4 regions of the Acidovorax facilis genome follow, and region 2 is predicted to be linked to each of the others. Evidence: predicted binding sites of a transcription regulator. Region 2 holds the regulator's gene; each other region holds the start of a gene.
What was found. The regulator FNR, encoded in region 2, switches genes on or off when oxygen is low (the NO sensors DNR and NnrR bind a similar motif). The targets are predictions, from matches to a motif close to TTGATNNNNATCAA.

Region 1 (3,412 bases), 2.0 Mb from region 2:
AGATGGCAGCACCCATCGACAAGGCCACGGCCAGCCACAGGCTGCGCAACGGGGAGACGAACAACGGTGCGGAAGGCGGTGGCAAGGGCATGGCAGTCCATTCTCGTGCAACGGCCCCCGCGCCGCTGGCACGACAGTCTGAGCGACCGGGCTAACACAAAACCTGTGCCCTTGTTGACGCAAGTGTGCTGCACGTTTTGCGCTGCAGCATTAAGCTGGAAGACTGCTTTTCTTGCACACAGCCCTCAGGACACCCTCACCATGACCTCATTGTTTGAACCCACCCGCGCAGGCGACCTTCAGCTGGCCAACCGCATTGCCATGGCGCCCCTGACGCGCAACCGCTCGCCCGAGGCCATCCCCACCGACCTGGTTGCCACCTACTACGCGCAGCGCGCCAGTGCCGGCCTCATCATTTCCGAGGCCACGGCCATCAGCCCGCAAGCCCAGGGCTATGCCGATGTGCCCGGTCTGTACGGCACCGAGCAGCTGGATGGCTGGAAGAGGGTGACCCGCGCCGTGCATGACGCCGGCGGCAAGATCGTTGTGCAGCTGTGGCACGTGGGCCGTGTCTCGCACACCGACCTGCAACCCGGCAACGCCGCCCCCGTCGCGCCCTCGGCCGTGCAGGCCAACACCAAGACCGTGCTCATCAAGGACGGCGTGCCCACCTTCACGCCGACCTCCATGCCTCGCGCGCTCGATGCCGAAGAGATCCCCGGCATCGTGCAGGACTACCGCCACGCCGCACGCAACGCCATTGCGTCGGGCTTTGACGGTGTGGAGATCCACGCGGCCAACGGCTACCTGATCGACCAGTTCCTCAAGACCGGTGCCAACCAGCGCACCGACGACTACGGCGGCAGCATTGCCAACCGCGCCCGTCTGCTGCTGGAAGTGACCCGCGCCATCGTCGAGGAAATCGGCGGTGGCCGCACCGGCATCCGCCTGTCGCCCGTCACCCCCGCCAACGACATCGTCGACGCCGACCCCCAGCCCCTGTTCGACCACGTGGTGCGCCAGCTCGCGCCCCTGGACCTGGCCTACATCCACATCATCGAAGGCGCCACCGGCGGCCCGCGCGAGGTGGAAGGCCGCCCGTTTGACTACGCCGCTCTCAAGGCCGCCTACCGCGCAGCCGGTGGCAAGGGCGCCTGGATGGTCAACAACGCCTACACCCGCGAGCTGGCCGATACCGCCCTGGCCCACGGTGCCGACATCGTGGCCTTTGGCCGCCCCTTCATCGCCAACCCCGACCTGGTGGCGCGCCTGGAGAGCAACGCCCCGCTGAACGAAATCAACCGCGCGACGCTGTACGGAGGCGGTGCTGAGGGGTACACCGACTATCCAGCCTTGGCAGCGGGCTGAACAGCCCTGTCCACCAAGCGGCAGTCTCGCCACACAACGGTGGATACCGGCGCGCCCCAAGCCAGGGCCGCCGCGCAAGGGCCGCCCCGCCACGCTGGCGGCGTCCCCCTTGAGGGGGAAGGCGCCGAAGGCGACTCAGGGGGGGCTTCCAAGCCCAATCGGGCTGGGCGCCCGCATCACGATGCGGGTGAACAACCGGTCATACGCCGCATCGCGCGGCTTGCCCGGGGCCAGCGGGTTGGTGTTGCTGGCAAAGGCCGCGTCAATGGCCACCCAATCACCGGGCTGCAGGCACTCCTGCGCCGCCGGCAGGACCACGGTTTCCTCGGTGCGCATGTGCTCCAGGTAAAAGCGCACATAGCGCTGCAGCGCGTCGGCGAAGGCCTCGCGGCGGCCATCACCCATCAGCTCCCAGCCCAGCAGCAGGTGCTGCAGCTCCCGCACCGCTGCCTCGCCACCTTCGTGGTCGCGCTCCAGCTGCGCAATGGCCTCAGCGGCCTGGGGCGCGCGCTCGGCCACTTTGGGGAAAAGCCACTGCGACTCTTTGGGGTGGTGCTGCCTTTCGGGAAACTCGTCGATGTAGAACAGCATGGCCCGCATCACGTCAAAGAACGCGGCAGGCGCATCGCCCGGGCCCTGGTCCAGCATCAGGCGCAAGGAATGGAGCACAGCCGCAAGCGACGCATGCTCTTCGCGAATGGTCCGCAGGCTGATCGACGGCATGGTGCACTCCCCAGGGTGATACGGGGTTTCAAGATTGCCACGATGCGCGCCTACACCGCCTGACGCAGATCAAGAGATACCGGGGCTGCCACGCCGGGGGCCCCAAGACGCCTCACCCATCCGAGGCCAGGATCATCCGGTCCGTCAGCTGCGGCCCTGATACCCGATCCTCAAAGGCTGTTGCGCAACTGGATGATGGCGGCACCGACCGCGCTGGAGGCCTGCGAGAACGGGGTATTGCCCGCCAATGCCTGCTCGGCGTCCGCGTAGTTGCCCCGGTTGATGGTTTGGGCAATGGCGCCTGCCACTTCATGGAAGTCGCGGTGCTTGCCCACCAACGACTGGAAGGCAGGCAAGGCGCCATAAGACCCCTGTCCTTTGCCATGCAGCCAACGACCCAGCTCGCAGCAGTCATCGCGCCTGATCGTGTCGGCATCAAGCTGCTGATGCTTCTTGGCGGCATCGCGCAACTTGGTGCGCCACTGCGCATGGGCCTTGATGGCCGAATCAAGGTCAACACCCTGGACGGATGGAGCCGCCAGCGCCATGGATGTACCGTGCTGTAGGGCGACGGTCTGCCGCACGCCGACGGAGTGCTGGTCGTCGGCCAGATGGAACTGCTGCACCACCTGCGACAGCCGCGCGGCCTGCTCGCGAAGTGATTCGGCGGCAGCAGCGGACTCTTCCACCAATGCCGCGTTCTGCTGCGTCATGCGGTCGATCTCGCCCACCGAGCCATTCACCTGGCCGATGCCGGCCGACTGCTCGGACGCCGCTGCCGTGATCTCGCCAATGATGTCGCCCACGCGCTGCACACTGCTCACGATGTCCTTCATGGCCGTGCCCGCTTCTTCCACGTGGCGCACGCCACCGTCCACGGCCGTCACGCTGTTCTGGATCAACCCCTTGATGTCGCTGGCTGCTGCGGCAGAGCGCTGCGCCAGGCTGCGCACTTCGCTGGCCACCACCGCAAAGCCCCGGCCCTGTTCCCCCGCGCGGGCGGCCTCAACGGCAGCGTTCAGCGCGAGGATGTTGGTCTGGAACGCAATCGAGTCGATCAGGCCGATGATGTCGCCGATCTTGCGGCTGGAGGTGGAGATCTCGTGCATGCTGGCAACGGCCTGCTGCACCACGCCACCGCCGTGCGTGGCCATCTGCGAGGCCGAGGCCGCCAACTGGTTCGCCATCTGCGACGACGACGCCGTCTGCTGCACCGTGGCGGTCAGCTGCGACAGCGAAGACACGGCCTCCTGGGCGTTGCTGGCCGTCTGCTCGGTGCGCTGCGACAGGTCCTGGTTGCCCGTGGCAATCTCCTGGCTGG
Region 2 (3,412 bases):
AACGGGCGCGGTTGCGGTCAGCCTGCAGGTAACGGTCAAAGACCATGGCAATGCCGCGCACAAAGAACCAGCCCATGGCAGTGACCTCGACCCCATCGGGCCGCACCACCACAAGCCCCTGCTCGGCCATGGTTTCCAGTTGCGCCAGCTCGGCAGAGAAGTAGTGGCGAAAGTCGATCAACCACGCTTGCTCCATGGGCTCAAACAACAGCTCGCCTTGGCACATCAGGGCCATGATGACCGCGCGGCGCACGAGATCGTCGCGCGTCAGGGCCAACCCACGAACGACGGGCAGGCGCCCCTGATTCAGAAAATCGTAATACTCATCCAGGGTCTTGGCATTTTGGCTGTAGGTGGCTCCGACCCGGCCAATCGCAGACACCCCCAGGCCGATCAGGTCGCAATCAGGTTGCGTACTGTAGCCCTGGAAATTGCGGTGCAGACGCCCCTGGCGCTTGGCGACTGCCAATGCATCCTCAGGCAATGCAAAGTGGTCCATGCCCACATACACGTACCCTGCATCCATGAAGGCGTCCAGCGAGCGGGAGAGCATCGACACCTTGCCTGCAGCCGCTGGCAACTCGGCCGAAACAATACGGCGCTGAGGCTTGAAACGTTCTGGCAGATGGGCATACGCGTACAACGCGATACGGTCAGGCCGCAGCTGCGTAACCTGGGCCAGCGTGCGGTCAAACGACTCTGGCGTCTGACGAGGCAGGCCGTAGATCAAATCCACATTGATGGATTCAAAACCCAGCGAACGTGCGGACTCCACCAGCGAAAACACCTGCTCGGCAGGCTGTATGCGGTGAACGGCCTTTTGAACCTCGGGATCGAAATCCTGCACCCCAAAGCTCAGTCGGTTGAACCCCAGTTCCGCCAGAACTGCAAGGCGGTCCGCATTGACGGTGCGAGGGTCCACCTCAATCGAATACTCCCCGCCCGGCGCCAACGAAAAGCTGCGTTTGAGCATGCCCATCAGCTCCCGCAAGCCCTCGTCCGATAGAAAAGTGGGCGTGCCACCACCCAGGTGAAGCTGACTCACCACCTGCCCCGTGCCGCAGTGTGCTGTGTGCAAGTCAATCTCGCGGCTCAAATACCGCAAATACACCTCTGCCCGATCATGGTGTTTGGTGATGATCTTGTTGCATGCGCAGTAGTAACAAAGGGACTCGCAAAAGGGGATGTGCACGTACAAAGACAGCGGCAAGGCCTTCGTCATGGAGCCCAGCCTGCGCTGCTCCAAGGCAAGCGCGTAGTCGTCCTGCCCAAAGGCCTCGACGAAACGGTCAGCTGTTGGGTAAGAGGTATAACGGGGCCCTGGCACGTCGAAACGGCGCAGCAGCTCGGGCGAAACAGCGGTCATGGGCAAATTCCTTGCGTACACTTCGACTGTGCCGTAAGCTGCACTCCATGTCCTTGACCTGCATCAAGTGATGGGCCGGGACGAAGAGCGACAATTTGATGCACATCAGTCGCCCACCCGCACCCAAAGGCCCAGCCTGTTAGGCATATGGGGCGATATGCTCAAACCTTACCCAGCCTCTGTTCCTATGAACCCGCTCACCATCAAAGTCGCCTGCTCCAACTGCAACCTGCGCGAGCTGTGCATGCCGGTGGGGCTGAGCGAGGAACAGCTGCAACGCATTGACGAGGTCGTTGCCGTTCGCCGCAAGATCAAACGCGGTGGAACCCTTTTCCGCAACGGCGAATCCTTCACCTCGCTCTATGCCATTCGAACCGGCTTCTTCAAAACATGTGTAGCCACCGAAGACGGGCGTGACCAGGTCACGGGTTTTCAGATGGCAGGCGAGATCATCGGCCTTGATGGCATCGTGAATGACCACCACACCTGCGATGCAGTGGCCCTGGAAGACGCGGAAGTCTGCGTCATGCCGTTTGACCGCATCGAAGAGCTGTCCCGCGAAGTCACCGCCTTGCAGCACCATGTGCACAAGATCATGAGCCGCGAGATTGTCCGCGAGCATGGCGTGATGCTGCTCCTGGGCAGCATGCGCGCTGAGGAGCGCCTGGCCGCGTTCCTGCTCAACCTGGTTCAGCGCCTGCACGCCCGGGGGTTCTCGCAGTCCGAGCTCGTGCTGCGCATGACCCGCGAAGAGATCGGTAGCTACCTGGGCCTCAAGCTCGAAACCGTGAGCCGCACCTTCTCCAAGTTCGTGGAAGAAGGCATTGTCGAGGTCAAGCAGCGCCATGTGCGCATCCTGGAGACCGAGGCCCTCAAGCGCATCGTGAACAACCAGCAAGCCTGCCACTGAACCTGCTGTCGTCTGCCATCCTGGCAGTCTTTACCACATTGACCTTTGCCAATAGGTGGCACTACCGCTCAAGGGCACGATGATGTCTTGCGGCAGTCATCGGGACGCTCGCCTTCGGGAACCGGGCAACGGTTAAGTTCAAACGGTGACATGGCCAGCAGCGTGGTCAACGCGCTGGATGCCATCGTGATCATCCAGAACGCAAAAAAGGCCAGCGTGTACACGCCCTGCCGTGACAATGCCAACGGCTGCCCAAACCAGTGCAGGTCTTGCGGATCCACCATCGCAAAAACCAGCATTTCCATCACACCGGCCATCAAAAAAGCCGGCCAGGCAATCCACATCACGCGTTGCATCCACATTGGTTTGTCTCCTGGTAAGGCCGTGCAGGCATACTGCCCGGCCAGGTGGGTTCAGCGCGGCTGGTCCTGGACCGGGGTGGCAGCGTGGTTGCGGCCCTTCATGGCTGGCAACAGGCTTTTTTCTGGGGTGGCCAGTGTCTTGTTGATCTCGATGCCCTGGCGGTAATAATCTTCCGCGACCACAGGGTCGGGGCGCGATATCGCGAGCCACAGGGTCACAAACCCTGCAATGATCACGATCACGGGACCGGCGATGATCAGCCACACATGGCCAAACCTCCACCAGGGTGCAGCGGCAGAAGGGGCAGTGCCGAGGGCGGAACTGGATGGCATGGTGCTTACTCCTCAAAAATTATCTTGCTCAAAGCAAGACCCGCGAAGGTCTTGCACCGGGTCGCTCGCTGCGTTATCGCGGCACCAGAAACACGGATTTCTCGCTCACATGGGCGTCCGCGCCCAAGGCTTGCACATCGAACTGCACGGCATGTGATCCCGAAGGGGCTGATCCATACGGTATCTGCAGACGGACGGCCACCCACCGGGACTCCGCCGCACCGATGTCCACCTCGGCATCAGAAGCGACTTCCAGCCCTTCAAGGCCACGCACACTGATGCGATAGCGCTGGGGGCCTTCAGTGGCGTTCATGATCTGCAGGCGGTAGATGTTCTCCAGCTTTCCACCCGCCACGATGCGCGACAGCGCCGCCCGATCACGCACCACATCCACCTTCAAAGGCGTGCGTGTGACAAGGCTGGCCATCATGCCTACGCACA
Region 3 (3,412 bases), 120 kb from region 2:
CCAACAGACGGCCCGTCTTGCGCGATTCGCAGTGGTAGGGGTCGCCCAGGTGCAGCGTACGTTCGGGCACGCCGTGAAAGCTCATCACCAGCTGGTCGGGTTGGCCGTGGGTCTTCCAGTGCGATTCGATGGTGCGGGCCAGCGCGTCGATGTAGCCGGGGGCGTCGTGGTACCGGTTCACAAACCGCAGCTCGGGCACATTGCGGGTAGCGGCGGCCCAGGTGTACACGGCGTCGAACACGCTGGCCGTGGTGGTGGCTGAGTACTGCGGATACAGCGGCAGGATGAGGATGCGCGTGGCGCCCTCGGCCTTGAGCGCATCGAGCTGGCTGGCGATGGACGGGTTGCCGTAGCGCATGGCGTGGCGCACCAGCACCGCGTGGCCTGCCTCGCCCAGCCAGCCCCGCAGCAGCGTGGCCTGCTTGGCCGTCCAGTGCGCCAGGGGCGAGCCCTCGGGCGTCCAGATGCTGGCGTATTTGGCGGCCGACTTGGCCGGGCGCGTGCGCAGGATGATGCCGTGCAGGATGGGTAGCCACACGAGTTTGGGGATCTCCACCACGCGGTGGTCACCCAGGAACTGCGCCAGATAGCGGCGCACGGCGGGGGCCGTGGGTTCGTCGGGCGTGCCGAGGTTGCACAGCAGCACTCCAGTGCGTTCGGCCTGGCCGTGGGTGTAAGGGGGTTCGGTGTGGAAGGGTGAGCGCATGCCCCGATTGTGGCAAACGGACCGGCCCTTCGGTGACCGTGGAGTATTCTCTGCAGACCATGCCCGATTCCCCCGCTGAACTGCCCGCTGCCCAGCCCACCGCGCTGCAGCTGGACACCTCCCGCATCCGCGCCATCTCCATCGACCTGGATGACACGCTCTGGCCCATCTGGCCCACCATCACGCGGGCTGAACGCGTGCTGCTGGACTGGCTCACGCACCATGCGCCCGCCACGGCAACCTTGTTCTCCAGCACCGAATCGCTGCGCGCCATCCGCAACCAGATGGTGGCGCTGCGACCCGACCTGCTGCACGACCTGAGCGCGCTGCGGCGCGAGTCCATCCGCCTGGCGCTGACCCAGGCGGGCGACGAGCCCGCGCTGGCCGAACCGGCGTTTGACCTGTTCTTTGCCGAGCGCATGCGCGTGGAGCTGTTTGACGACGCACACGACACGCTGGCCTTCTTGTCGGCACGCTACCCGGTGGTGGCCGTCTCCAATGGCAATGCCGACGTGCACCGCATCGGCATCGGCCACTACTTTCGCCACAGCATCAGCGCATCGGAGTTTGGCGTGGCCAAGCCCGATGCGCGCATTTTTCACGCTGCCGCTACGGCCGTCGATGTGCTGCCCCACGAGGTGCTGCACGTGGGCGACGATGCCAGGCTGGATGCGCAGGGCGCGCTGAACGCGGGCATGCAGGCTGTGTGGATCAACAGCGCCAACCACCCCTGGCCGCACGACGACACACCGCCCCATGCCACGGTGGACAGCCTCACTGCGCTGTGCAGGCTGCTCGCCTGACCGGCTGCGCTGGCCCGGTTTCTTGCCTCAGGTCAAGGTTTGGGCGTGCGGTGGTTGAAGCCGTTGCCCGATAAGGTCACACTCACCCGTCGCTCAGCGACCCCCTCACCATGCCCCGTACTCCCCCCCCGTTGCCCACCATCCGCACCATCGGCCTCATGCAACCCATGGCCTGGCTGGTGCTGGCCTGGCGCGACATGGCGCGGGCGGGCTGGATCAGTTTTGCCCATGGGCTGGCACTCACGCTGTTTGGGGCTGCCATCTTTGCCGTAGCGCACCACCGCTTCTGGCTGCTGGCGGGGGCGCTGTCGGGCTTTCTGGTGGTGGCGCCAGTGCTGGCCACCAGCCTGTATGCGCTGAGCCGCGCGCTGGAGCGTGGCGAGCCCGCCAACCTGGGCGTGGTGCTCAAGACCTGGTTCAACTGGCAGAACAGCCACGTGAACAAATGGGGCAACGACTACTGGTGCATGGTGCAGTTTGGCGCCCTGCTGGCGCTGGCGGCCTCGGGCTGGGTCATGACTTCGGCGGCGCTCATCACGCTGCTGGCGCCGGTGCCGATCGAGACACCGCTCGACTTTCTGCGCCACGTGGTCATGGCGCGCGATGGCTGGCTGTTTGAAATCTGGCTGGCCCTGGGCAGCCTGATGGCCGCGCCGATTTTTGCGTCCAGCGTGGTGGCCATGCCGCTGCTGCTGGACCGCCGCGCCACGCTGCTGCAGGCGGTGCTGACCAGCTGGCAGGCCGTGGTGGTCAACCCGCTGCCCATGGCGTTCTGGGCGGCGATCATCCTGGGCTTTACCTTGCTGGGCCTGGGCTCGCTGCTGCTGGGCCTGATCGCCGTGATGCCCATGCTGGGCCACGCCAGCTGGCACGCCTACCGCGACCTGGTGGATGCATCCAGCCTGCCCGAGCGCGACCTGGCTGCACCCGCTGCACCGGCGCGTACGCCTGGAGGGGCATCGTGATATTTGGCTTCACCGAGGCACAGATCTCGGGCTTCTTCCTCACCTATGGCGTGGGGGCGTTCATCGCCTACATGCTGTTCATCATCGGGCAGCTGGCGTGGGAATCGAAGGCCGGGCGGTTTGGCACCTTTGTGCTCTTCCTGGGCCTGGGCGTGGGGTTTCTGGGGTTCCTGGCCAAGGTGGTAATCCAGTGGTGGCTGGAGAAGTGAGCGGGCCAGAAATCCTCTGAGACCACCGCACGGGCTCTGCAGCAGCCGCCTCAGCGCGGCCAGGACCGCAGGCCCAGCTCCTGTGCCAACTGGCGGTAGTCGGCCAGACTGCGTTGCACGAACTCCTCCAGCGCCGCGCCGGTGCGTGCAAACGGGTACAGGCCGTACTGGCTGCACAGCGCGGCATAGCCGGGGGCGGCCAGCGCATCGGCAAAAGCCGTCACCCAGGCGCGCACGGCGGCATCGGGGGCGCTGGCGGCCATGTACAGGCCGCGCACCGTGGGCCAGACCAGGTCCACGCCCTGCTCACGGGCTGTGGGCAGATCGGCCAGTGCGCCGGGCAGGCGGGCCTGGGCCAGCACGGCCAGAAAGCGCAGGGGTGCGCCTTTTTCCAGGGCCTGCCGGGCCTCGGCGGCATCGCCGGTAAAGACGCCGATGTGGCCGCCGCGCAGGGCCTTGAGCGCCTCGCCGCCGCCTTCGAATGACACAAAGCGCATGCGCTTGGGGTCCTGCCCGGCGGCGCGGGTCAGCAGGGCGCCTTTCATCCAGTCCTGGCTGCCCAGGGTGCCGCCCGCGCCAAACACCACGCGGGCCGGGTCCTTGCGCAGCGCGGCCACCACGTCTTGCAGGCGCTGGTGGGGCGATTCGCGGTGCACGGCCACCACGCCGTAGTCGGTGCCCAGGGTGGCGATCCAGCGCACGGCGCTCACCGGGTGCGGGCCAAAGCGG
Region 4 (3,412 bases), 1.7 Mb from region 2:
ACCTACACCACCACGGTGCGGTTGCGGCCTTCGCGCTTGGCTGCGTAGAGCGCTGAATCCAGCGCGCGAAGGGTGATGTCGAGAGGGCGCAGGGGATCGAAGTTGGACAGCCCCATGCTCACGGTCAGCGCCAAGGGCGGCGTCACCCCCGGCACCGGGTGGGTGGTCAGCGCGTCATGCACACGCTGCGCCACCGCCTGGGCCTGCTCCACCCGGGTAGCAGGCAACAGGGCCAGAAACTCCTCGCCGCCCCAGCGGCTCACCATGTCTGCCGCGCGGAACACATCGCGGCAGAGCGTGGCAAAAAGCTGCAGGGCCTGGTCGCCCACATGGTGGCCATGCACGTCGTTGACGCGCTTGAAGTGGTCGATGTCCATCATCAGCAGGCAGGCGGGTTCGCCGTCGCGCCGCAAAAGGGCCTGCTCCTGCAAAAGGCGCGCGGTGAACGAGCGCCGGTTGGCCAGGCCGGTCAACACATCGGTATGGGCCAGCACGGCCATCTGGCGGCGCGCTTCTTCCAACTCCACCAGCATCTGGCCCTGGCGGTCGTTGGCGCGCTTGAGCTCCAGCAGGCGGATCACCTGGCGCGCCAGCGCACACAACATGTCCTGGGCCTTTTGGGACAGATGGCGCGGCCGGTGGTCCAGCACGCAGAGCGTGCCCAGGGCATAACCATCGGGCGTGACCAGCGGCGCCCCGGCATAGAAGCGGAGCGGATTTTCTTGGGTCACGATGCTGAAGTGCGCAAAACGCGCATCCTTCGCCAGGTCGGGCACGATGAAAACGCCGGGCTGCCGCACGGCGTAGCGGCACACGGACTGGTCCAGCGGGGTTTCCCGCAGCGGGAGCCCCACTGAGGCCTTGAACCACTGGCGGTGGCTGTCGAGCAGGCTGATCAGGGCGACTGGGGCTTCACACACATGGGCCGCAATCCCTGCCAGGTCGTCGTAGGCGGGCTCCATCGGCGTGTCGAGAATGCCATAGCGCTGCAGGGCTTGGAGACTTGCGGCCTCGTCGTACAGAGCCACAGGGGAAGAGGTTTCGGCCATGAAGCACAGCGGTCATGCCGCCCACTTGCCTAGAGACTTGGCAGCATGCCACACCGGCGCGGCCTACGCACGGGGGTAAGAGCCTGTTGACGCTCTCAGGCCATTGCCGCTGGCTCGGTGGCGGTAACACCGGCCGAGGTGTCGGAGCAGGTCGATCCACCACAACCCTGGATCAGTTCGCCCGGCAACGCGTGCGGCGCGTGCACCACGCCCGAGACCGGGTCAAAGCCCACACGGCGCAAGTGCAGGGCCAGCGCAGCGTCCATGCTCTGGGCGTGCTGCGGAAACCACAGCGCCAGTTCGCTGGCCATCACACGCAGCACTTGCAGGTCACCTTGCTGGGCCCTCACCACCCCTTCGCGCATGACCTGCAGCACCACCCGGTGCTGCATGCTGTGGCAGTTGCCCGAGGCAAAACGGGTGGACGCCATCCAGGCGTCCTCTTGCGCAAAATGGTGATCGGTGTGCTCCACGAGCGCATGCCAGGTCGAGAGCAGCTGCGCATCGTCGGCCCGGTCCACGGCGGCCAGCAGGTCCACGAATTCGCGGTGGGTGTCGTCCATCAGGGGCAGGTCCAGGGCCAGCGCGTCCGACCATTCGAGTTGTGCCATGGGAATCCCTTTGCAGCGAGACAAAAACAGGGCATGAGCTTAGGCCGCCAGCCACCAGGGCGTGTTGATGCAGGTCAGTTCGGCATCAACCACTCAGTACCATCCGGACTCCACAATAAAAAATGCCCCGCACGGGGCGGGGCATTGTGAAGACTGCCAGCGGCTGGGAGTACCGGCCACTGAGAGGTCCCCAGCGGATCAGCTCTTGCCGTACATGCGCTTCATGTCGTCCACACACTTGGACTTGGCATCACCCGACAGCGCATCGCAGCGCTCCTTGGCGGCCTTGTAGTTGGCGTCGTTCTTTTCAGCGTTGGCATCCTTGCGGGCCTCTGCCACGGCGGCGCCCTTTTCGGCGGCGTTGTCAGCAGGCTTGGCCTGCGCTGCGGCAACCTTGGCATCTTCCTTGGCCTTCACCTGGGCAGCCTTGGCATCCTTTTCACAGACATCCTTTTCATTGCCCTTCAGGTCATCGCATTTTTCCTTGGCGACAGAGTAGGCAGCGTCAGCGCGGGCTTCTGCCACCTTCTGGGTGGCCTTGGGGCTCGGCTTGTACTGGGCTTCCAGTTCTGCCTTGGCCACATCTTCCTTGCCCTTGGCTTCCTTCACACAGACGTCCTTGGCGTTGGCTTTCAGGGCATCACACTTTTGTTTGTCGGCCTTGTAGTCGGCCGAGATGCGCTCCTTGGCGGCCTTGTGCTCGGGTTCGGTCATGGCGAAGGCAGAGGTTGCCAGCAGGCCGGCAGCCACGGATGCGATCAGAGTACGTGCGAATTTCATGGGTTTCTCCTCGGGATTGGGTGATTCAGGGGTGTCCAGCTGCCTGCACCAGGGTGCGGGAGCCGTCGTTTCCCGTGTTGCTGCAGGGCAGGGGCCGAGCCCCTGCGCCGGGCAACCGGTCAGTCGTTGAAGCGGAAGTCCGGGTGGCGTTCTTGCCATTCCTTGAGCTGCTTTTCGGCTGCGTCGCGGGCAATGCCCTGGCGCTCCTGCAGCTTGCCCAGGAACTGTTCACGCTTGCCATCAATGACGTCAAAGTCATCGTTCGTGAGCTTGCCCCACTGTTCAATCATCTTGCCTTTGAACTGCTTCCAGTTGCCCTTGAGGGTGTCTTCGTTCATGGTCTTCTTCCTTGCGGTTGTTTCGCTGCGGCCATGCCACCGATATGGCGGTAAACGGTGCCGGTCAGCGATGAGCCCACTGTAGAAACCCCGCGCCGCGCCACACGTAGGCAGTCAGAGGCAGAGAACGTCGGCCTGTGGACTACACCGATGCCAGACAAGCCGCTCGGGATCGCCGCTCAGAAAACCGTGGGTGAATACGCCATAGTCGAAACCGACCTCATTGGGTAAAAAGTTGCATTTGGTGACTTTTGTAGTCATTCATAACGATTTAGCCCGAGTGGCTCCCAGTTGCAAATCCATACACTTGATTCACCGGCCTTGGCACCCAGGGCAGAGCTACCAACGCAGACGGCCCGTGCACGCGATGCGTTGGAAGGCTCTACGCAGGGTGTTGCTCGCGTGACAAACAACTAGCAGAACCACCATGACACTGTTGAAAGAGGAGCCTTGCGCAGCAGCGCCTGCCGAGGTCGCAGAGGGAATCGACACCACAAAGCCGGCTCCGCGCCCGGCCCCGTTGCCCAAGGAGGCCACGCTCGCCGCCCTGATGGCCAGCGTGGCGTTGGCGGCCTGTGGTGGTGGTGATGCGGCTGATGAAACCGTGAGCCCGCCCACGACGCCAACACCGGGC

Region 1: the regulator FNR is predicted to act here: its motif matches at 2,151-2,164, upstream of ACQ4MJ_RS21085 (hemerythrin domain-containing protein).
Region 3: the regulator FNR is predicted to act here: its motif matches at 1,532-1,545, upstream of ACQ4MJ_RS12315 (DUF2189 domain-containing protein).
Region 4: the regulator FNR is predicted to act here: its motif matches at 1,725-1,738, upstream of ACQ4MJ_RS19540 (hemerythrin domain-containing protein).

What each region holds. Positions count from the first base shown of each region.
Region 1 covers NZ_CP192460.1:4,595,656-4,599,067, forward strand. The annotation lists gene ACQ4MJ_RS21075 (YbfB/YjiJ family MFS transporter) at 1-91, opposite strand, end outside; gene ACQ4MJ_RS21080 (alkene reductase) at 262-1,368, shown strand; gene ACQ4MJ_RS21085 (hemerythrin domain-containing protein) at 1,504-2,091, opposite strand; gene ACQ4MJ_RS21090 (CZB domain-containing protein) at 2,262-2,639, opposite strand; partial or broken gene ACQ4MJ_RS21095 (methyl-accepting chemotaxis protein) at 2,694-3,412, opposite strand, start outside.
Region 2 covers NZ_CP192460.1:2,582,601-2,586,012, forward strand. The annotation lists gene hemN (oxygen-independent coproporphyrinogen III oxidase) at 1-1,366, opposite strand, end outside; gene fnr (fumarate/nitrate reduction transcriptional regulator Fnr) at 1,554-2,276, shown strand; gene ACQ4MJ_RS11690 (hypothetical protein) at 2,345-2,638, opposite strand; gene ACQ4MJ_RS11695 (FixH family protein) at 2,690-2,971, opposite strand; gene ccoG (cytochrome c oxidase accessory protein CcoG) at 3,045-3,412, opposite strand, start outside.
Region 3 covers NZ_CP192460.1:2,698,405-2,701,816, reverse strand. The annotation lists gene hemH (ferrochelatase) at 1-706, opposite strand, end outside; gene ACQ4MJ_RS12320 (HAD-IA family hydrolase) at 766-1,509, shown strand; gene ACQ4MJ_RS12315 (DUF2189 domain-containing protein) at 1,620-2,474, shown strand; gene ACQ4MJ_RS12310 (DUF2788 domain-containing protein) at 2,471-2,683, shown strand; gene ACQ4MJ_RS12305 (tripartite tricarboxylate transporter substrate binding protein) at 2,734-3,412, opposite strand, start outside.
Region 4 covers NZ_CP192460.1:4,261,242-4,264,653, forward strand. The annotation lists gene ACQ4MJ_RS19535 (sensor domain-containing diguanylate cyclase) at 3-1,049, opposite strand; gene ACQ4MJ_RS19540 (hemerythrin domain-containing protein) at 1,145-1,660, opposite strand; gene ACQ4MJ_RS19545 (hypothetical protein) at 1,859-2,440, opposite strand; gene ACQ4MJ_RS19550 (CsbD family protein) at 2,560-2,778, opposite strand; gene ACQ4MJ_RS19555 (DUF1800 domain-containing protein) at 3,206-3,412, shown strand, end outside.